Regions from separate parts of the Pseudomonas sp. YNh genome, predicted to be linked through region 2. Evidence: predicted binding sites of a transcription regulator. Region 2 holds the regulator's gene; each other region holds the start of a gene.
The links. The regulator sigma-54, encoded in region 2, starts transcription at its own class of promoters, with help from an activator protein. The targets are predictions, from matches to a motif close to ANTGGCATNNANNTTGCTNT.
Positions count from the first base shown of each region.

Region 1: glnA (type I glutamate--ammonia ligase) is a predicted target of sigma-54. The motif match lies at 2,531-2,550, and genes of this name have one in related genera.
Region 3: flgB (flagellar basal body rod protein FlgB) is a predicted target of sigma-54. The motif match lies at 5,088-5,107, and genes of this name have one in related genera.

Region 1 covers NZ_JBBMRJ010000002.1:322,507-329,966, reverse strand. The annotation lists gene glnL (nitrogen regulation protein NR(II)) at 1-671, opposite strand, end outside; gene glnA (type I glutamate--ammonia ligase) at 1,027-2,433, opposite strand; gene thiI (tRNA uracil 4-sulfurtransferase ThiI) at 2,904-4,358, shown strand; gene typA (translational GTPase TypA) at 4,486-6,309, shown strand; gene WF331_RS03470 (YkgJ family cysteine cluster protein) at 6,494-6,898, opposite strand; gene WF331_RS03465 (glycogen/starch/alpha-glucan phosphorylase) at 7,083-7,460, shown strand, end outside.
Region 2 covers NZ_JBBMRJ010000003.1:33,324-40,783, forward strand. The annotation lists gene WF331_RS04190 (KpsF/GutQ family sugar-phosphate isomerase) at 218-1,192, shown strand; gene WF331_RS04195 (KdsC family phosphatase) at 1,204-1,728, shown strand; gene lptC (LPS export ABC transporter periplasmic protein LptC) at 1,737-2,309, shown strand; gene lptA (lipopolysaccharide transport periplasmic protein LptA) at 2,296-2,820, shown strand; gene lptB (LPS export ABC transporter ATP-binding protein) at 2,821-3,546, shown strand; gene WF331_RS04215 (RNA polymerase factor sigma-54) at 3,722-5,215, shown strand; gene hpf (ribosome hibernation-promoting factor, HPF/YfiA family) at 5,295-5,603, shown strand; gene ptsN (PTS IIA-like nitrogen regulatory protein PtsN) at 5,616-6,080, shown strand; gene rapZ (RNase adapter RapZ) at 6,083-6,937, shown strand; gene WF331_RS04235 (HPr family phosphocarrier protein) at 6,957-7,229, shown strand; gene WF331_RS04240 (ZIP family metal transporter) at 7,388-7,460, opposite strand, start outside.
Region 3 covers NZ_JBBMRJ010000001.1:206,713-214,172, forward strand. The annotation lists gene flgH (flagellar basal body L-ring protein FlgH) at 1-12, opposite strand, end outside; gene flgG (flagellar basal-body rod protein FlgG) at 49-834, opposite strand; gene WF331_RS00895 (flagellar basal body rod protein FlgF) at 882-1,622, opposite strand; gene WF331_RS00900 (hypothetical protein) at 1,782-1,964, opposite strand; gene flgE (flagellar hook protein FlgE) at 2,120-3,442, opposite strand; gene flgD (flagellar hook assembly protein FlgD) at 3,471-4,172, opposite strand; gene flgC (flagellar basal body rod protein FlgC) at 4,185-4,628, opposite strand; gene flgB (flagellar basal body rod protein FlgB) at 4,631-5,041, opposite strand; gene cheR (protein-glutamate O-methyltransferase CheR) at 5,409-6,236, opposite strand; gene WF331_RS00930 (chemotaxis protein CheV) at 6,286-7,215, opposite strand; gene flgA (flagellar basal body P-ring formation chaperone FlgA) at 7,293-7,460, shown strand, end outside.

The sequences.
Region 1 (7,460 bases), on a different contig from region 2:
ACCAAAGTGATGCAACCCTGGCTTTCGGCATCGACCAGGCTGCAGACCCGCTCCAGCACTTCGTGGATGTTGGTCATGGCCAGCGACGGCAGCTTGTTCGAACCGAGCATGCGGTCGACCAGGTTGCGCAGGCGGTCGGCCTCTTCGATGATCACATTGGTGTAGTCGCGCAGGCCTTCCTCGGGTAGCTCGCGGGCCAGCAACTGGGCTGCGCCGCGAATGCCGCCGAGGGGGTTCTTGATTTCGTGGGCCAGGCCGCGCACCAGCATCTTGGTGGTTTCCTGCTTGCTCAGCTGGGCCTCTTCCTTGGTGATGCGCAGCAGCCGGTCGCGCGGGTGCACCTCCAGCAATAACAGGGTCTGGCCCTGGTTCAGGATGGGGGTTACCGCGTAGTCGACGGTAATGGTCTGCCCGGTCAGCGAGGTGAGCTGCGCTTCGCGCTTGGTGAACGGGTGCGCCTGCTCCACCGCCTGGCGCAACGAACTGAGCGCTTCGGTCGATTCGGTAAACAGCTCGCTGATGAACTGCCCATGGCTACGTTGACCACTGACGGCCAGTAGCATTTCCGCGGCCGGATTCATGTACTCCAGGCGCAGCTCGGCGTTGAGCAGCAACGTGGCGGTGGTCAGGTTGTCCAGAAGCAGACGGTGCTGCGCATCGCTGATGGTCATAAGGCGTCGTTGACCTCTTTTGGCGCTTGCCTGGCACTTCTTTGGCCAGGTCCGGGCTCGGGGTGCATCTGCTGATGCCAGTCTCTCCACAGAAAAATGCAAGAAACAAACCAAAGCTCCGAAAAGAAGCGGGATTTGCCGATAAAGGCCTGGATCTGCGCAAATTCGGATCAGAATGTCTTGGTGAAACGTTTAATGTGAACCAGATTGGGGAGCAATTCGGGGCACTGCACTCAATCTTGCACCAAGATAGAGCATAGCGTGAGTGGCGAGGGTTCTGCGTGGGGCGCAAACGAAAACGGCCTCCCGAAGGAGGCCGTCGTGATCATTTTACCGGCGCGAGGCGCCGATCAGATCAGCAGCTGTAGTACAGCTCGTATTCCAGCGGGTGCACGAAGGTACGGACCTTGATCTCTTCTTCCGACTTCAGCTCGATGAAGGCATCGATGAAGTCATCGGAGAACACGCCGCCCTTGGTCAGGAACGCACGGCCTTTGTCCAGCTCTTCCAGGGCTTCTTTCAGGCTGCCGCACACTTGCGGAATGTCCTTGGCCTCTTCTGGTGGCAGGTCGTACAGGTTCTTGTCGGCAGCATCGCCTGGGTGGATCTTGTTCTGGATGCCGTCCAGGCCAGCCATCAGCAGGGCCGCGAAGGCCAGGTACGGGTTGGCCGATGGGTCCGGGAAGCGTGCTTCGATACGGCGGGCTTTCGGGCTGCCGACGTAAGGAATACGGATCGAGGCGGAACGGTTGCGAGCCGAGTAGGCCAGCATTACCGGGGCTTCGAAGCCTGGGACCAGACGCTTGTAGGAGTTGGTCGACGGGTTGGTGAAGCCGTTCAGGGCCTTACCGTGCTTGATGATACCGCCGATGAAGTACAGGGCGGTGTCGGACAGGCCGGCATAGCCTTCACCCGAGAAGGTGTTCTTGCCGTCTTTCCAGATCGACATGTGCACGTGCATGCCCGAGCCGTTGTCGCCGTACAGTGGCTTCGGCATGAAGGTAGCGGTACGGCCGTAAGCGTCGGCAACGTTGTGCACGACGTATTTCAGGGCTTGTACTTCGTCAGCTTTCTTCACCAGGGTGTTGAACTTGACGCCGATTTCGTTCTGGCCGGCAGTCGCCACTTCGTGGTGGTGAACTTCAACGGTCTGGCCCATTTCTTCCAGTGCGTTGCACATGGCAGTACGGATTTCGTGGTCGTGGTCGAACGGCGGAACCGGGAAGTAGCCGCCTTTCACGCCTGGACGGTGGCCTTTGTTGCCGCCTTCCACGTCAGCGCCGGTCATCCACGAGCCTTGCTCGGAGAAGATCTTGAACATCGAACCGGAGATGTCCGAGTGGAACTTCACTTCGTCGAAGATGAAGAACTCTGGCTCCGGGCCTGCGAATACGGTGTCACCGATGCCGGTGCTCTTCAGGTACTCTTCGGCGCGCTTGGCGATCGCACGTGGGTCGCGATCGTAGCCCTGCATGCTCGACGGGTCGACGATGTCGCAGGTGATGATCAGGGTAGGTTCTTCGGTGAACGGGTCCAGGACGGCAGTGTCGTCAACCGGCATCAGGATCATGTCGGAAGCTTCGATGCCTTTCCAGCCAGCAATGGAGGAACCGTCGAACATCTTGCCGACTTCGAAGAAGTCTTCGTCCAGCGCATCACGCGACGGCATGGTCACGTGGTGCTGAATGCCTTTGGTGTCCGTGAAACGCAGATCAATCCACTTGACGTCATGATCTTTGATGAGTTGAACCGACTTCGACATGTTGTCCTCCGGAGGGTCTAGAGCGCGGTGGGCCGCTGCCCTGGAAAAAGGGTGTTGCCGGGCGCGGATAGTCGGCCAAGCTTACCTGCCTCACAAGGGAGCAAATTGCATGCCAGTGCCCGAAAATGGCGAGGGTAGGATAAAAGCAGGCGTTTGCGGGCATTTGGCGGCGGGTTGGTGGGGAAAAGTGCACCCTTACGATGCGGTTTTTGGCATCAACGCACCAATAGGGTGCATTGGTTGGGTTGGGTGCTTCCTTTAAGGTCCTCATCGCCGGCAAGCCGGCTCCCACAGAGAGGGCGCAGATCTTGAGGCCTGCCGAAGTCCTGTGGCAGCAGGCTTGCCGGCGATGAGGCCGGTACAGGCAATATAAATCCAACCTTCTGTACAAAAGTTGGTCAAATCCTGAGCAGTTTCCGCTATAATTCGCGCCCCACATTTTCGGCAGGCCCTGCGCGCGCTGTTAACCAATGAAACTTATCGTCAAAGTCTTCCCAGAAATCACCATCAAGAGCCGGCCGGTGCGCAAGCGCTTCATCCGCCAGCTCGCCAAGAACATCCGCAACGTGCTCAAGGACCTCGATCCTGAGCTCGCGGTCGATGGTGTCTGGGACAATCTCGAAGTGGTCACCCGCATCGAGGACGAAAAGGTCCAGCGCGAGATCATCGAGCGCCTCACCTGCACACCGGGTATCACCCACTTCCTGCAGGTTGAGGAATACCCGCTGGGTGACTTCGACGACATCGTTGCCAAGTGCAAGCACCACTTCGGCCACCTGCTGGCCGGCAAGCACTTCGCCGTGCGCTGCAAGCGCGGTGGCCACCATGACTTCACCTCGATGGACGTCGACCGTTACGTCGGCAGCCAGCTGCGCCAGCAGTGTGGCGCCGCCGGCATCGAGCTGAAGAAGCCTGAAGTGCTGGTGCGCATCGAAATCCGCAACCAGCGCCTGTACGTGATCCACAACCAGCACCAGGGCATCGGCGGCTACCCGCTGGGCGCCCTGGAGCAGACCCTGGTGCTGATGTCCGGTGGCTTCGACTCCACCGTGGCGGCCTACCAGATGATGCGCCGTGGCCTGATGACCCACTTCTGCTTCTTCAACCTCGGCGGCCGTGCCCACGAGCTGGGTGTGATGGAAGTGGCCCACTACCTGTGGAAGAAGTACGGCAGCAGCCAGCGCGTGCTGTTCATCAGCGTGCCGTTCGAAGAAGTGGTCGGCGAGATCCTCAACAAGGTCGACAACAGCTACATGGGCGTGACCCTCAAGCGCATGATGCTGCGCGGCGCCGCGCACATGGCTGACCGCCTGGAGATCGACGCCCTGGTAACTGGCGAGGCCATTTCCCAGGTGTCCAGCCAGACTCTGCCGAACCTGTCGATCATCGACTCGGCCACCGACAAGCTGGTGCTGCGCCCTTTGCTGGCCAGCCACAAGCAGGACATCATCGACCAGGCCAACGAAATCGGCACCGCCGACTTCGCCAAGCACATGCCAGAATACTGCGGCGTGATTTCGGTAAACCCGACCACTCACGCCAAGCGCCACCGCATGGAGCATGAAGAAAAGCAGTTCGACATGGCCGTGCTGGAGCGCGCCCTGGAGCGCGCCAAGCTGATCTCCATCGACCATGTGATCGACGAGCTGGGCAAGGATGTCGAAATCGAGGAAGTGGCCGAGGCACTGTCGGGCCAGATCGTCATCGACATTCGTCACCCCGATGCCCAGGAAGACGAACCCCTGGTGCTGGAAGGTATCGAAGTCCAGGCCATGCCGTTTTATGCCATCAACAGCAAGTTCAAGCATCTGGATCCGACGCGCCAGTACTTGCTGTATTGCGACAAGGGTGTGATGAGCCGTTTGCACGCACACCATCTGCTCAGTGAGGGACATGCCAATGTGCGTGTTTATCGTCCGACATAAGACGCCGGGGCTGTTTGGCGGCAGTATCCGCCATCGCCCTCCCGACCGCCGGGCCCGCTGAGCCTTAAACAGTACATATTGGCCGCCTACACTGGCGGCAACCGAATCCTCTGATCGAGATACACTTGTGATCGAAAATCTGCGTAACATCGCCATCATCGCCCACGTTGACCATGGTAAAACCACCCTGGTCGACAAACTCCTGCGTCAGTCCGGCACTCTGGAGCGTAACGAGCTCAACGACGAGCGCGTCATGGACTCCAACGACCAGGAAAAAGAGCGCGGTATTACCATTCTGGCGAAAAACACCGCCATCAACTGGAACGGCTACCACATCAACATCGTCGACACCCCCGGCCACGCCGACTTCGGTGGCGAGGTTGAGCGTGTAATGTCGATGGTCGACTCCGTGCTGCTGCTGGTCGACGCTCAAGACGGCCCTATGCCGCAAACCCGCTTCGTGACCAAGAAGGCCTTCGAAGCCGGCCTGAAGCCAATCGTCGTGATCAACAAGGTTGACCGTCCGGGCGCACGTCCTGACTGGGTTCTGGACCAGATCTTCGACCTGTTCGACAACCTCGGCGCTACCGACGAGCAGCTGGACTTCAAAGTGGTCTACGCCTCGGCCCTGAACGGCATTGCCGGTCTGGACCACACCGAAATGGGCGAAGACATGACTGCTCTGTACCAGGCTGTCATCGACCACGTTCCAGCGCCAGCTGTTGACCGTGACGGCCCGTTCCAGATGCAGATCTCCGCACTGGACTACAACAGCTTCCTGGGTGTTATCGGCGTTGGTCGTATTGCCCGTGGTCGCATCAAGCCGAACACCCCGGTTGTTGCCATCGACGCTGACGGCAAGAAGCGTAACGGCCGTATCCTCAAGCTGATGGGCCACCACGGCCTGCACCGCGTTGACGTTGAAGAAGCCCAGGCTGGCGACATCGTCTGCATCAGCGGTTTCGACGAGCTGTTCATCTCCGACACCCTGTGCGACCCGACTGCCGTTGAGGCGATGAAGCCGCTGACCGTTGACGAGCCAACCGTTTCGATGACCTTCCAGGTCAACGACTCGCCGTTCTGCGGCAAGGAAGGCAAGTTCGTCACCAGCCGTAACATCAAGGACCGTCTGGACAAAGAGCTGCTGTACAACGTTGCCCTGCGCGTTGAAGAAACCGATTCCCCAGACAAGTTCAAGGTCTCGGGTCGTGGCGAACTGCACCTGTCGGTACTGATCGAAACCATGCGTCGCGAAGGCTTCGAGCTGGCCCTGGGTCGCCCGGAAGTAATCATTCGTGAAGTAGACGGCGTCAAGCAAGAGCCGTTCGAGAACGTCACCATCGACATCCCTGAAGAAGCCCAGGGCAAGGTGATGGAAGAAATGGGTCTGCGTAAAGGCGACCTGACCAACATGGTTCCGGATGGCAAGGGCCGTGTACGCCTGGAATACAACATCCCGGCGCGTGGTCTGATCGGTTTCCGTAACCAGTTCCTGACCCTGACCAACGGTGCAGGCATCCTGACCTCGATCTTCGACCGCTACGACGCGGTGAAGTCCGGCCACATGTCCGGCCGTCAGAACGGCGTACTGGTTTCGGTCGAAACCGGCAAGGCGCTGACCTACTCGCTGGAAACCCTGCAGGCGCGTGGCAAGCTGTTTGTCGAGCACGGTCAGGAGATCTACAACGGTCAGATCATCGGCCAGAACAGCCGCGACAACGACCTGGGCGTCAACCCTACCAAGGGCAAGAAGCTCGACAACATGCGTGCTTCGGGTAAAGACGAAGTCATCGCTCTGGTTCCGCCAGTTCGCTTCACCCTGGAACAGGCTCTGGAATACATCCAGGAAGACGAGCTGTGCGAAGTAACGCCGAAGTCCATCCGTCTTCGCAAGAAGATCCTGGACGAAAGCGAGCGTACCCGCGCTGCCAAGAAAGCCAAAAACAGCTAAGTTAGCTTTGGCTGAATGAAAACGCCCCCGGTCGAAAGGCCGGGGGCGTTTTTTTATACCTTCAGGATTTGCGTTGGCCCCTTCGCGGGCTTGCCCGCTCCCACAGGTGCTGCACAGGTTCTGAATGTTGTGAACAGCCTGTGGGCGCGGGCAAGCCTGCGAAGAGGCCCTTGAAGGCTGACGATCAGCGCCCGACTACCTTGGGCTTATAGGCGCAATACCCTGGCCGCGGCCCGACCTTGGGGTGGTTGCGGCAGGTATCCGGGCGCTTGTCATAAATGGTGCACAGCCGGCTCTTACGATCCAGGTACATGCAGTCATCGTTGCTCATCCGGGTCAGGGTGAAGATTCCCGACTTCTGGTTGAAGCGCTCGATGATGCCTTCTTTTTGCAGGCGCTTGGCCACGTTCTTCGGCGGCTCGTCTTTCTCGAACTCGTCTACCACGCCGATGCGGATCAGATCCTTGATCTTCACCTCCACCGGCAGGGTGCAGCAGGTCGAATGGCAGCCATGGCACATGTTGCTGGTATAGCGCTGCCAGGTCTCCAGGCGGTCGACTTCGGCCGCGGCGATCAGGGTCGTTTTCATCTTTATAGGGTGGATCACGGTCTTGGGGCGCGCGATGATACCGGAATTGTTCAATTTATGAACAACCTTTTGCCGGATTGGCAAAGTGGGCATGAAAACTGCGAACAGTAACTGTCACTCCCTGTCGAAGGGGCTAGTCTCATCAATCTCCCTCCGCTTTCGTCAACTTGCCAGAGGATGCCGCATGTCCCAGGAACCCGAAGCACGTGACGCCGAGGTGGCCGAATTTCGCGCCGCTGTACTGAACAAGCTGACCTACGCGGTCGGCAAGGACCCGGAGCATGCGTTCGACCACGACTGGTTCGAAGCCATTGCCTTGGCCGCTCGCGATCACATGGTCGACCACTGGATGGACCATACCCGTCTGGCCTACCGCCGTAGCCAGAAGCGGGTCTATTACCTTTCCCTCGAGTTCCTCATCGGGCGTTTGCTGTACGACAGCCTGAGCAACCTTGGGCTGCTGGACATCGCCCGTGATGCGCTGCAAGGGCTGGATGTGGACCTGGAGCGTATCCGCCTGCTCGAGCCCGACGCCGCGCTGGGTAATGGTGGCCTCGGACGG
Region 2 (7,460 bases):
GTGGACGCCAGCCTCCATCAGGAAGGCACAAGCGCCCCTGCCAGGCCGAATAGCGGCGAACTATAGCACCGCTGACGCCACCGCCCCAAGGCCAGGCAAGCAGTCGTTCAGCCCTGTGACAGGCTTTGATGACATTCGCTACAGCAATCGAAGGGGTGAGGGTTTTCGTCATTGCGCGTATAATCGCGGCCTTTTCATCAGGCATTGCTTTCTCGACATGAGCCAATCCAGCGAGCTGATCCAATCCGCCCAACGCACCCTGCGCCTGGAACTCGAGGCCGTAGAGGCCCTGTTGGCGCGCATCGACGACAATTTCGTCAAAGCCTGCGAACTGATCCTGGCCAGCAAGGGCCGGGTGGTCGTGGTCGGCATGGGCAAGTCCGGGCATATCGGCAACAAGATCGCCGCCACCCTGGCCAGCACCGGTACGCCGGCGTTTTTCGTGCACCCGGCTGAAGCCAGCCATGGCGACATGGGCATGATCACCCGCGATGATGTCATCCTTGCCCTGTCGAATTCCGGTAGCACTGCCGAAATCGTCACCCTGCTGCCACTGATCAAACGCTTGGGCATCAAGCTGGTCAGCCTGACCGGCAACCCCGATTCGCCTCTGGCCCAGGCCGCCGAGGTCAACCTCGACGCCCGCGTAGAGCAAGAGGCCTGCCCACTTAACCTGGCACCCACCTCTTCCACCACCGCATCGCTGGTGCTGGGCGACTGCCTGGCCATCGCCCTGCTCGAAGCCCGCGGCTTCACGGCAGAAGACTTTGCCTTCTCGCACCCGGGCGGTGCACTGGGCCGCCGCCTGTTGCTCAAGGTCGAGAACGTGATGCACAGCGGCGACGAGCTGCCCCAGGTAGCCCGCGGCACCCTGCTCAAGGATGCGCTGCTTGAAATGTCCCGCAAAGGTCTGGGCATGACCGTGATCGTCGAAGCCGACGGCACGCTGGCCGGGATCTTCACCGACGGCGACCTGCGCCGCAGCCTGGACCGCAACATCGACGTACACACCACCCTGATCGACCAGGTGATGACCGTGCACGGCAAGACGGCCCGTGCCGAAATGCTCGCTGCCGAAGCCTTGAAGATCATGGAAGACCACAAGATCGGCGCACTGGTGGTGGTGGACCGCGAGGACCGCCCGACCGGCGCCCTGAACATGCACGACCTGCTGCGCGCCGGTGTAATGTAAGGAGCGATGGAATGAACCAGGATCTCATGCAACGCGGCAAAACCATCAAGCTGGCAGTGTTCGATGTGGACGGCGCGCTCACCGACGGGCGCCTGTACTTCCTCGAGGACGGCAGCGAGTTCAAGACCTTCAACACCCTCGACGGCCAGGGCATCAAGATGCTCATGGCCTCGGGCGTGACCACCGCGATCATCAGCGGGCGTAAAACCCCTGTGGTCGAACGGCGGGCGAAAAACCTCGGCATCCCGCACCTGTACCAGGGCCGCGAGGACAAATTGGTCGTGCTTGACGGCCTGCTCGCCGAACTGGGCCTAAGCTATGATCAAGTGGCCTACCTGGGCGACGACCTGCCCGACCTGCCGGTCATTCGCCGGGTAGCATTGGGCATGGCCGTGGCCAACGCCGCTCCGTTTGTTCGCCAGCACGCCCACGGCGTGACCCAGGCACGCGGCGGCGAAGGCGCAGCCCGTGAATTCTGCGAACTGATCATGCAGGCCCAGGGCACCCTGGACGCTGCCAACGCCAATTACCTGTAAGGCTGCCCATGTTCAGCAAGAAAGCCCGCAATATTGCGCTGCTAGCAGTGATCGCCGCCCTGCTGGCGGCGGTCGGCTACTGGAACGTCAGCCCGGAAAGCTTCCTCGACAAGCCGGTGGCCCAGGTCGACGAAAGCGCCATCGACTACTATGCGATCAACGCCCACAGCGTGCAGTTTCTGCCTGATGGCAAGCTGCAGTACGAAATGACTGCCGACAAGGTCGAGCACCTCAAGGCCAGCGAAATCACGTTGCTGACCACGCCGGACCTGCACCTGTACCGCGGCACCGAATACCCGTGGCACGTGCAGAGCACCCGCGCCGAGGTCAATCCGGACGGCACCGAGGTCGAACTGATCGACAAGGTCCGGATTGCGCGCATCGACGAAAAGCAGCGTGAAACCATCATTACCAGCTCACGCATGACCGTGTTCCCGCAGAAGCAATATGCGCAGACCGAGCAAGCCGTTAGAATCGACGGCGCCGGTGGCACAACTACGGGCAAAGGAATGAAAGCGTATTTGAAAGAAAGCAGGATGGACCTGCTCTCTAACGTAAGAGGACAGTATGAGGCTCGTTAAAACCCTCCCCCTTTTGCTCAGCCTGAGCGCAGCACTGGGAAGCGCGAGCGCCTTCGCACTGCCGAATGACCGTGATCAGCCGATCCGCATCCAGGCCGACCAGGCCCACCTGGATGACAAGCAAGGCGTAGCCACCTACACCGGCGACGTGGTCATTACCCAGGGCTCGATGATGATCAAAGGCAACACCGTGACCATCACCCGCTCCGCTTCCGGCGACATCGATGTGGTGACCTCGGTGGGCAACCTGGCCTACTTCGAGCAGCAGCAGAGCGCGGCCAAGCCAGACAAGATGAAAGGCTGGGGCGTGACCATCCAGTATCAGGCGCTGAAAGACCTGGTGATCCTCACCGACCGCGCCAAGGTCGAGAACGAAGGCAACACCACCGAAGGCGAGAAGATCGTCTACAACACCCAGACCCAGGTGGCGACCGCCGGTCGCGGTGGCAACGTGACTACACCGCGTCAGCGCATCGACATGGTGATCCAGCCCAAGAAGAAGGCCGAGTAAATGGCAACCCTCAAAGCCCAGCACCTGGCCAAGAGCTACAAGGGGCGGCAGGTCGTACGCGATGTCAGCCTGTCGATCGACAGCGGCCAGATCGTCGGCCTGCTCGGCCCCAACGGCGCCGGCAAGACCACCTGCTTCTACATGATTGTCGGGCTGGTCCAGGCCGAGCAGGGGCGCGTGCTCATCGATAACCTCGATGTCAGCCACCAGCCCATGCACGGCCGCGCCCGTGCTGGCATCGGCTACCTGCCGCAGGAAGCCTCGATCTTCCGCAAGCTGTCGGTGGCCGACAACATCATGGCCATCCTCGAGACCCGCAAGGACATCGACCGCGACGGCCGGCGCAAGGAGCTGGAAAGCCTGCTGCAGGAGTTCCACATCAGCCACATCCGCGACAACCTCGGCATGAGCCTCTCTGGTGGTGAACGCCGTCGCGTCGAGATTGCCCGCGCCCTGGCGACCGCACCCAAGTTCATCTTGCTGGACGAACCATTCGCCGGTGTCGACCCGATCTCGGTCGGCGACATCAAGCAGATCATCCACCATCTCAAGGCCAAGGGCATCGGTGTGCTGATCACCGACCACAACGTGCGCGAGACCCTGGATATCTGCGAAACCGCCTATATCGTCAATGATGGCCGACTGATCGCCGAAGGCGACGCCGAAACCATCCTGGCCAACGACCTGGTCAAAGAGGTTTACCTGGGCCACGAGTTCCGTCTCTGACCCCGGCACGCGCCTGGAGCACCGGAAAATAGCCGCACAACTGCGGGTAAAGTTGTTACGGTGCTCTAGGCAAACGCTACAATTTAAGGCATAAAACTTGCTTGATCTGGCGCCCCGGCGCCCTCGTGTAGTGGATGGCGCATGCGCGCCGGCGAACAAGGTACAAGCCCCTGCCATGAAACCATCGCTCGTCCTAAAAATGGGCCAGCAACTGACGATGACACCGCAGTTGCAACAGGCCATCCGTCTGCTCCAGCTTTCCACCCTGGACCTGCAACAGGAAATCCAGGAAGCGCTGGAGTCGAACCCGATGCTCGAACGTCAGGAAGACGGCGAGGACTTCGACAACAGCGACCCGATGGCGGACAACGCCGAGAACAAGCCGACAGCCGAAGCCCAGGACAACAGCTTCCAGGAAAGCACCATCAGTGCCGACAACCTGGAAGACGGTGAATGGAGCGAGCGCATTCCCAACGAGCTTCCAGTCGATACCGCATGGGAAGACATCTACCAGACCAGCGCCAGCAGCCTGCCGAGCAACGATGACGACGAGTGGGACTTCACCACCCGCACATCGGCCGGCGAAAGCCTGCAAAGCCACCTGCTGTGGCAACTGAACCTGGCGCCGATGTCCGACACCGACCGCCTGATCGCCGTTACCCTGATCGACAGCATCAACGGCCAGGGCTACCTGGAAGACACCCTCGAAGAAATCTGCGCCGGTTTCGACCCTGAGCTGGACATCGAGCTGGACGAAGTCGAGGCGGTACTGCACCGCATCCAACAGTTCGAACCGGCAGGTGTCGGCGCCCGCAATCTGGGCGAATGCCTGCTGCTGCAACTGCGCCAGCTACCTGCCAATACCCCGTGGATGACCGAAGCCAAGCGCCTGGTCACCGATTTCATCGACCTGCTCGGCAGCCGCGACTACAGCCAGCTGATGCGGCGCATGAAAATCAAGGAAGACGAGCTTCGCCAGGTCATCGAACTGGTACAAAGCCTCAACCCGCGCCCTGGTTCGCAGATCGAGTCCAGCGAACCCGAGTACGTGGTGCCCGACGTCATCGTGCGCAAAGATACCGACCGTTGGCTGGTGGAGCTGAACCAGGAAGCCATACCGCGCCTGCGGGTGAACCCGCAATACGCCGGTTTCGTGCGCCGCGCCGACACCAGCGCCGACAACACCTTCATGCGCAACCAGTTGCAGGAAGCGCGCTGGTTCATCAAGAGCCTGCAAAGCCGTAACGAAACCCTGATGAAGGTTGCCACCCAGATCGTCGAGCACCAGCGTGGTTTCCTCGACCACGGCGACGAAGCGATGAAGCCGCTGGTGCTGCATGACATTGCCGAAGCGGTGGGGATGCACGAGTCGACCATTTCGCGAGTTACCACGCAAAAGTACATGCACACACCGCGTGGCATCTACGAACTGAAATACTTTTTCTCCAGCCACGTCAGCACCTCCGAAGGCGGAGAATGCTCGTCCACGGCGATTCGCGCGATCATCAAGAAACTGGTTGCGGCTGAAAATCAGAAAAAGCCATTGAGTGACAGCAAGATCGCTGGTTTACTGGAGGCACAAGGCATCCAGGTAGCCCGTCGCACCGTCGCCAAGTACCGCGAGTCCCTCGGCATCGCACCGTCGAGCGAGCGCAAGCGACTGATGTAGCCCCTGAGATGAGCCACAGCGTTTGTGGGGCAGGTGCGAGACCTGCCTCTTTATGCACGGGCAACAAAGGAGAAGCTGTATGCAAGTCAATATCAGTGGACAGCATGTAGAAGTCACCCCACCGCTGCGTGATTATGTGGAGCAGAAGCTCAAACGCGTAGCGAGTCACTTCGACAAGATCACCAACGTGCAGGTCATCATGAAAGTCGAGAAGCTGCAGCAGAAGGTCGAAGCGACCCTGCAGATTCCCGGCGGTGAAGTGGTTGCCAATGCCGAAGACCAAGACATGTATGCAGCAATCGACGCCTTGGCCGACAAGCTCGACCGCCAACTGAAAAAACACAAGGAAAAACAGCAAAGCCTGCTGCAAGGTGCAGCTGCACGCTGATCCCCCTCATCCATGATCCGACTTGAAACCATCCTGACCCCCGGCCGTTCACTCGTGAACGTGCCGGGCGGCAGTAAGAAGCGCGCCCTGGAAAAGGTCGCCACCGTCATCGCCGACCAAGTGCCAGAACTGGAGATGCAAGACGTCTTCGAAAAACTGGTCGCCCGGGAAAAACTCGGCTCGACCGGTTTCGGCAATGGCATCGCCATCCCCCACTGCCGGCTTGAAGGCTGTTCCGCACCGGTCAGTGCCTTGCTGCACCTGGAAGCTCCAATCGATTACGACGCCATCGATGGCGCGCCCGTGGACCTGCTGTTCGTCCTGCTGGTGCCTGAAGCCGCTACCGATGCCCATCTGGAACTGCTGCGCCAGATTGCCAGCATGCTCGATCGCAAGGAGGTTCGTGATCGCTTGCGTGCCGCCAGCAGTAACGAGGCCCTGTTCCAGGTTGTCCTGGACGTACAGAACGAGCACTGAACATGCGCCTGATCATTGTCAGCGGCCGCTCCGGCTCCGGCAAGAGCACCGCCCTCGATGTACTGGAAGACAACGGTTTCTACTGCATTGACAACCTACCCGCCGGGCTGCTGCCGGAACTGGCGGAAGAAGCGCTGATCAACACCGAACTGCTGCAACCGAAGGTTGCCGTGTCGATCGACGCGCGTAACCTGCCCAGCCACCTGACGCGCTTCCCCGAATTGCTCGAAGAAGCCCGTGCGCGAAACATCCAGTGTGATGTGCTGTTCCTGGATGCCGACGAAGACATGCTGCTCAAGCGCTTCTCGGAAACCCGCCGACGCCACCCACTGACCAATGCCAACCGCTCGCTGGCCGAAGCGATTCGGGTCGAGAGTGAGCTTCTGGGCCCGATCGCCGACCTGGCCGACCTGAAGATCGACACCACCAACCTGAATCTGTATCAGTTGCGTGATTCAATCAAGCTGCGCCTGCTCAACCAACCCGAGCCCGGCACCGCGTTCCTGGTCGAGTCGTTCGGTTTCAAGCGTGGCATGCCGGTCGATGCAGACCTGGTGTTCGATGTGCGCTGCCTGCCAAACCCTTACTGGAAGCCCGAGCTGCGCGAGCACTCCGGCCTCGACCAACCGGTAATCGACTATCTGGCCGCACAGCCGGATGTCGAAGACATGTTCAGCGACATTTCCAGCTATCTGCTCAAGTGGCTGCCCCGCTTCGCCGCCAGCAACCGTGCCTACGTCACCATTGCCATCGGCTGCACCGGCGGCCACCACCGCTCGGTGTACATCACTGAGCGCCTTGGCCAGTTGCTGCAGCAATCCCTGAAAAACGTCCAGGTCCGCCACCGCGACCTCTAGCCCAAGGATCCGCCCCACGATGCCCGCCCGCGAAATCACCATCATCAACAAGCTGGGCCTGCATGCCCGGGCGGCAGCCAAGTTCGTCGGCGTGGCAGGCCGCTTCCCCTGCCAGGTGCGGGTTGGCCGTGCGCCGGACAAGCTGGTGGACGGCAAGAGCATCATGGCGGTGATGATGCTGGCGGCCGGCAAAGGCACCCAGGTGCACCTGCACACCGAAGGCGAGCAGGACAACGACGCCATGGATGCGCTGGTCGAGCTGATCAACAACTTCTTCGACGAAGGCGAATAAAAGCCAGCACGATCCTTGTAGGCGCGGCCTTGCGCCGCGACAGGGCTGCAATGCGGTCCCAGAATTTGAGCAACAAGGCACAAGTTGCCGGGGCCGCTTTGCGGCCCTATCGCGACACAAGGCCGCTCCCACAGGGAACACGCAAACCTGATAATGAATCAGGACATCGCTGTATCCATCACCATCATCAGGCAGAAGCCAATACACAGCCCCAGGCTGGCCAGACGATGA
Region 3 (7,460 bases), on a different contig from region 2:
CAGACGATTCATGGTGCATACCTCACGGGTGTAACGAAGCGACAGGGCTTAGAGCTGTTGGGTCACGAACGACAGCATCTGGTCGGCGGTGGAGATGACCTTGGAGTTCATCTCGTAGGCGCGCTGGGTGGTGATCATGTTCACCAGCTCTTCCACGGTGCTGACGTTGGAGTTTTCCAGGGTCTGCTGCTGGGTGGTACCGAAACCGTTCAGGCCCGGGGTGCCCACTTGCGGCGCGCCACTTGCGGCAGTTTCCAGGAACAGGTTGTCGCCGATGGCCTGCAGGCCAGCCGGGTTGATGAAGTCGGCAGTCTGGATGTTGCCGATCACCTGCGCTGCAGGGTTGCCGGCCGTGGTGATCGACACGGTGCCGTCCTGGCCGACGGTGAAGGTTTGCGCGTCGTTCGGCACGACAACGGCAGGCTCCAGGGCGTAGCCGTTGGCGGTGACGATCTGGCCGTCGGAGTTCAGGTGGAAGGTGCCGTCACGGGTGTACGACACCGTGCCATCCGGCTGCAGGATCTGGAAGAAACCACGGCCGTTGACGGCCATGTCCAGCGGGTTTTCGGTGGTCTGCAGGCTGCCGGCGACGAAGCTCTTCTGGGTGCCGACAATGCGCACACCGGTACCGACCTGCAGGCCCGAAGGCAGCTCGCTGTCCTGGGTGGACTGGGCGCCGGGCTGGCGACGGATCTGGTACAGCAGGTCAGCGAACTCGGCACGGTCACGCTTGAAGCCGGTAGTGGAGACGTTGGCCAGGTTGTTGGAAATGACCGTCAGGTTGGTGTCCTGGGCGGACAGGCCGGTTTTAGCGACCCAAAGAGCCGGAAGCATGTAGTTTCTCCTCGTGCGCCTGTTTTACGGCACCCGTTCAAAAGTGATTAGCCGATTTGCAAAACCCGAGCCATGGCTTCGTCGCCTTCCTTGGCCGTGTTCATCATCTTGACGTGCAGTTCGAACTGGCGGGACAGCGCCAGCACCGAGGTCATTTCCTCGACAGCGTTGACGTTGCTGCCTTCCAGGAAGCCCGCCACCACCCGCACGTTGACGTCGGCGTCGGCCGGCTGGCCAGAGGTGGTGTGGATCAGACCGTCCACGCCTTTGGTCAGGCCTTTGGTGTCCGGGTTGACCAGCTTGATGCGGTCGACCTCAGCCATCACCCGCGGGTCTTCACCCATGGAGCGAATGCTGAGGGTGCCGTCGGCGCCGACCTCAACCTTCTGCTCCGGCGGGATGGCAATAGGGCCACCGTTGCCGATCACCGGCATGCCGTTGCCGGCACGCAGCACGCCGAGGGCGTCGATGTTCAGGCTGCCGGTACGCACGTAGGCTTCGCTGCCGTCCGGCGCCTGCACGGCGATGAAGCCCTTGCCGGTCACGGCAACATCCAGGTCACGACCGGTCTCGACCAACGGGCCTTCACTGAAGTCGGTGGCCGGGCGCTCGGTCATGGCAAAGGCGCGCGCCGGAAAGCTGTCGCCGAACACCGGCATCGAACGCGCCTGTTCCAGGTCACGCTGAAAGCCGTTGGTGGAAATGTTCGCCAGGTTGTTGGCGTGGGCCTTTTGCGCCAGCGCGTTCTGGCTGGCGCCGGTCATGGCCACATAAAGCAACTTGTCCACAGTATCTCCTCTGCGCGTCGCTGCCGCGCTGTCACTGGGCAGGTTCGAAGCAATAATCGAACCAAGTCTGAAACCGCCTGTTTCCGGGGGTTTCAGCGCGGCAAGGGGCAACAAACGTCAGTTTGTCGGCGGATGTTTGCCGCCTGCGGCAAGCGCGTGTCAGAAGGTGCGGCAAGCGGCGTTGTTGTAGGGGCCGGAATGGCGCACCCAACCCTCGCCCGGGTTGCTGGCCGAGCACAGGTAGCGGCCGGTGGCCAGGCTTTGCCATTGGTAGAACGGGGCGGGAGCGGCCGAGAGCGGCAAGGCCATGGCCAGGAGGGCGGTAAGCATTAGCCGTTTCATGGGCGTGAACCTTGAAGAACCTGGGGCCGCTTTGCGGCCCATTGCCGGCAAGCCAGCTCCCACAGGGGATTGCAACCTCCTGTGGGAGCTGGCTTGCCGGCGATGGGCTGCAAGGCAGCCCCAATTACAGACAAAACCACACTAACAGGCGGCCATCAGGTCATCTGGATGATGGTCTGCATGATGGTGCTTTCGGTGGAAATGGTCTTGGCGTTCGCCTGGTAGTTGCTCTGCGCCTTGATCAGGTTGACCAGTTCGCCGGTCAGGTCGACGTTGGAGTCTTCCAGTGCGCCGCCGGTAATCTGGCCCAAGGTACCGGTGTCCGGCGCGCCGATCACCGGCACGCCCGAGGCGTAGGACTCTTTCCAGCTGGTGCCACCAATCGGGGTCAGGCCCTGCAGGTTGGCAAAGTTGGCGATAGCCACCTGGCCGATCACCTTGTCCTGGCCATTGGTGAAGTTGGCGAACATGTTGCCGCTTTCGTCGATGGTCAGGCCCGACAGCTCACCGGTGGCAAAGCCGTCCTGGCTCTTCGCGGTGGTGGCGGAGGCGGCGTTGTACTGGGTGGTACCGAGCATGTCCAGGTTCACCCCGGCAACGTTGGCGGTAGCGCCGTTGGCACCCCATACACCGGCGGCGTTCTTCTGTGCCGGGATCCAGTTGCTGAGGGTGAAGGTCTTGTTGGCGGCTATGGTCATGCCGCCGGCTACCGGACCTTCCGTCATCGAGGCGGTGTCCAGGGTGCCGTCAGACTTGAACGGCAGCTTGTTGGCCAGCGGCGTGGTCGAGGTCGGGTCGGCCGGGTTGCGCCCGTCGATAGTGGTGTACATGGTCCAGGAGTTGCTGGTGGCGTCCTTGACGAAGTACTGGTTCAGTTGGTGCGCGTTACCCTGGCTGTCGTACACGTCGGTATTGAACGTGTAGTTGTAGGTGCCGGTATTGGTCGGATCGAACGGCGCCTGGGTGGGTGCAGTCGCGGTGGAGTTGAGGTTGACGTTCTCGGAGATGCGACCGGTCGGGTTCGGCGTCAGGTTCGAGGTGTCGATCTGCAGGTTGGTCAGCACACCCTGGATGATCTTGCCGTTGGCATCCACTGCATAACCTTGCAGGTTGGCGCCCGACGAGCTGACCACGTAGCCGTCCTTGTCGCTGTAGAAGGCACCGGCACGGGTGTAGATCTTCGAGCCGTTGTCGTTCATCACGAAGAAGCCGTTGCCATCGATGGCCATGTCCAGCGCCTGGCCGGTGCCATTGATGTTGCCCGGGGTGAACATCTGCGACACGGCGGCAGTCTTCACGCCAGTGCCCACCACGTTCTTGCCGGCACTGGTGCCGCGAATGGAGTTGGAGTACTGGTCGGCGAACTCGGCGCGCGACGACTTGAAGCCGGTGGTGGCAACGTTGGCAATGTTGTTGCCGGTAACGTTCAGGGCCTTGTTTGCTGCATAGAGGCCGCTAAGGCCGATATTGAAAGACATGTGTAACTCCTGTCGTTTTGCTCAGGCCCTAGATGCCGATGCTTTGGATTTTGGAAAGCGCAACACTGCCCAACCCGGCCAGGTTGAGTGTCATCTCCGAACCGTTGGTACCCATGGTCACGCTGGTGACCGAGGCCGGCAGGTTGGTGGTCATGGCCGTGGCCTTGCCGTCGATCGAGGCAGTAGCCTTGAAGGTGTAGGTACCGGCTGGCGCTGCTTCGCCGTCGTCGTTCAGGCCATCCCAGGTAAAGTCGATCTTGCCGGCTTTCTGAGTACCCAGGTCGAGCGTGCGCACCAGCTTGTCGTCCTTGTCGTAGATGCCCACCGAGGTGGCGGTGCTCGACGACGTCAGGTTGACAGTGCCTTTCATATCCTTGCTGGTGTCGACCACGGCCTTGTCGGTCTGGACAATCACATTGCGCCCGACCAGCGACGAAGCCTGCAGCGCCTGGGAGGATTGCAGCCCAGCCGCGATGTAGGTCACCGAGTCATTGAGCGACTGCATGCTCTCAAGGCTGCTGAACTGCGCCAGCTGCGCCACGAACTCGCCGTTTTCCTGCGGATCGAGCGGGTTCTGGTTCTTCATCTGGGTAACCAGCAACTGCAGGAAAGCATCTTTGCCCAGCGCGCTGCCGGCAGCACCGGTGCTGCTGTCGGTCTTCGACGTCTGCTTCTGCAGCGATGTCAGGTACGCGCTGCTGACGTCAGAGGTGGAATTGGTAGTGGTCATGTCGGCTTCCTATCACTGCCCCAGGGTCAGGACTTTCTGCATCATGCTCTTGGCCGTGTTCATCAGCTCGGCGTTGGTCTGGAACGCACGGCTGGCGGAGATCATGTCAGCCATTTCCTCGACCACATTGACGTTCGGGTAGTAGACGTAGCCGTCCTTGTTCGCCGCCGGGTGGTTTGGCTCGTAGCGAGCCTCCAGGGTGCTCTGGTCTTCGACGATGCCTTTGACCTGCACGCCCTGCCCTGCTTCACCCTGGTCGTCGAACAGCGACTGGCTGGTGCCAGCCTGCGCATCCTGGAAGGTGGTGGCGAACACCGGGTGGCGAGCGCGGTAGGTCTGATCGATGCTCGACGAGACGGTTTCGGCGTTGGCAATGTTGGAAGCCACGGTGTTCAGGCGCGTGTTCTGCGCGCTCATGCCGCTACCGGCAATATTGAAGACGCTGGAAAGGGACATGGTCATTCTCCCCGCAGGGCCGATACCAGCCCCTTGAATTTGCTGTTGAGCAAGGTGAAGCTGGCCTGGAAGCCAATGGCGTTTTCGGTGTAGTTCGATTGCTCGATCTGCGCGTCCACGGTGTTCTGGTCAATCGATGGCTGCAGCGGCGTGCGGTACTTGAGGGTATCGTCGGCCGCGATGGCGAGGCCTTCGGCTTCGATGTGGCGGCTATTGGTGCGGTCCATGGCGAAGCGGCCGCTCTGCTGCTTGTCGCTTTCGGCGGCCAGCACAGAGGCGAAGTCCATGTCACGCGCTTTGTAGTTAGGCGTGTCGGCGTTGGCGATGTTGTTGGCCAGCACTTCGGCGCGCTGGGCGCGGAAGCCCATGGCCTTTTCGTGAATACCAAGCGCCTTGTCGAAGCTGATGCTCATGTCGGGGAAACCTTCGGAGGTTGACCGGAATATCGTTGAGCAAGGTATAGCAAGGGCTGTGCCAATCAGTGCAAAGCCCGGAAACATGGGCTTTCGAGGTGGGGTGGTGTCAGGGTGATGCCAGAAAAGCGGCAAAGGCCTTCCGCCTTGGGCGGCGAAAGCGGCAATTGCCGGGCGGCAAAAGCGGCAAACCAAAAAATTGACGTCAGTGTTTTTCCTGCACCGGCCCCTTCGCGGGTAAACCCGCTCCCACAAGGACCTGTGCAAGACCCGAGGGCGGCACCGAACCTGTGGGAGCGGGTTTACCCGCGAAGAGGCCGGCACATACAGCAAAAAGGCCGGCAGTTTTCGCTGCCGGCCTTCTTGATTACTTGGCCTGGTAGATGATCCCCGGGCTGCACTGGACCATCTGGTAATGGTCCGGCAACCCGTTCAGCGCCTCCGAGGCGCCAAGGAACAGGTAGCCACCAGGCTTCAGTGTGCTGTGAATGCGCAGCAGGATGTCGCGCTTCACCTGTGCCGAGAAGTAGATCAGCACGTTGCGGCAGAACACGATGTCGAACTTGCCCAGGCTGGCATAGCTGTCAAGCAGGTTGAACGAGCGGAACTCGACGCGACTGCGAATCGCCGGCTTGACCGCCCAGCGCCCCGCCCCCTTGGGGTCGAAGTAGCGTTGCAGGCGTTCCTGGGACAAGCCGCGGGCAATGGCCAGGCTGTCGTACTCACCGGTCTTGCAGTTGGTGAGCATGGTGCCGGACAGGTCGGTGGCAACGATCTGCGCCCCCATCTTCAACTGGCCAAGGTTGCTGCGCTCGAACTCGTCGATGGCCATCGAAATGGAATACGGCTCCTGCCCCGACGAACAGGCCGCCGACCACATGCGCAGGCGCTGGCCGGGGTTGTTGCGGATGAACTCGGGGATCACCTTGTTCTTCAGCACTTCGAACGGGTAGGTATCGCGAAACCACAGGGTCTCGTTGGTGGTCATGGCATCGACCACCTGCTCGCGCAAACCACTGCGCGGCTGGGCCTGGATGCGCTGCACCAGCTCGCCCAGGCTCTTGATGCCCTGTTGTTCCATCAGCTTGTTGAGACGGCTGGAAACCAGGTACTGCTTATTTTCGCCCAGCAGGATGCCACAGGCTTTCTCCAGGAATACCCGGAACTGTTCGAAATCCAAATTACCCGTAGACACTACTGCCGCCTCTTTTCAATCACTGGTGCCGGGGCTTGCCCCGGCTGCTTCAATGCGCTGCCTTGATCCGGTCGACCACCCGCTGGGCCAGGTCGTCCGGCTTGAACTTGGCCAGGAAGTCATCGGCGCCGACCTTCTTGACCATTGCCTGGTTGAACACCCCGGAAAGCGAAGTATGCAGGCAGATGTGCAATTTTTGCATGCGCGGGTCGCTGCGGATCTCAGCCGTTAGCGTATAGCCGTCCATTTCCGGCATTTCAATGTCCGAGATCATCATAAGGAACTCTTCTTCCGGCTTTTTGCCCTCATCCACCAGCTGACGCAGGTAGTTCAGGGCCTGACGACCATCATTGAGTGCCACGACTTCCACCCCCACGGTCTGCAGGCAGCGGCTGACCTGTTTGCGCGCCACCGACGAATCATCGACGGTCAGCACCCGCATCAGCACGGCCTTGTCCTGCACCTCGGCATCGATCACCCCGGCCGACACCGATTCGGACGACGGCGAAACCTCGGCCAGCACCTTCTCCACGTCGATGATTTCGACCATGCGGTTGTCCACCCGGGTGACTGCGGTCAGGTAGTGGTCACGGCCGGTGCCCTTGGGTGGCGGATGGATCTCTTCCCAGTTCATGTTGACGATGCGCTCCACCGAGTGCACCAGGAAGCCCTGGGTCTTGGTGTTGTACTCGGTGATGATCACGAAGCTGTTGCGTGTTTCTTCCTGCAGCGGCCGCAACCCGGTGGCCATCGACAAGTCGAGGATCGGGATGGTCGCCCCGCGGATGTTGGCAACGCCACGCACCACAGGGTGCGCCTTGGGCAGCAGGGTCAGCGCAGGGCATTGCAGCACTTCCCTGACCTTGAACACGTTGATGCCATAAAGCTGTTCGCCATTGAGGCGGAACAGCAGCAATTCCAGGCGATTCTGACCCACCAGCTGCGTGCGCTGGTTGACCGAATCCATAACACCCGCCATGCCAGACTCCTTAATCTTTCAGCCTTTCGTTGCAACTCAAGTTACGAGTCGGCACGGGCTTTGCTTTTTTGAGCGTCATGCATACGAAAACGACATTTTTCCGACGATTGACGCGCCTGCTGACTGGCTCGCTGGCCACGCTGTGCCTGCTGGCGCCCGGCGTTCGCACGGTAGCGGACGCGCTTACCTTGCCTGAACAGCTTATCGGTGTCACCCAAGGGTTTCTTGAATTCACGGTAGAAGAT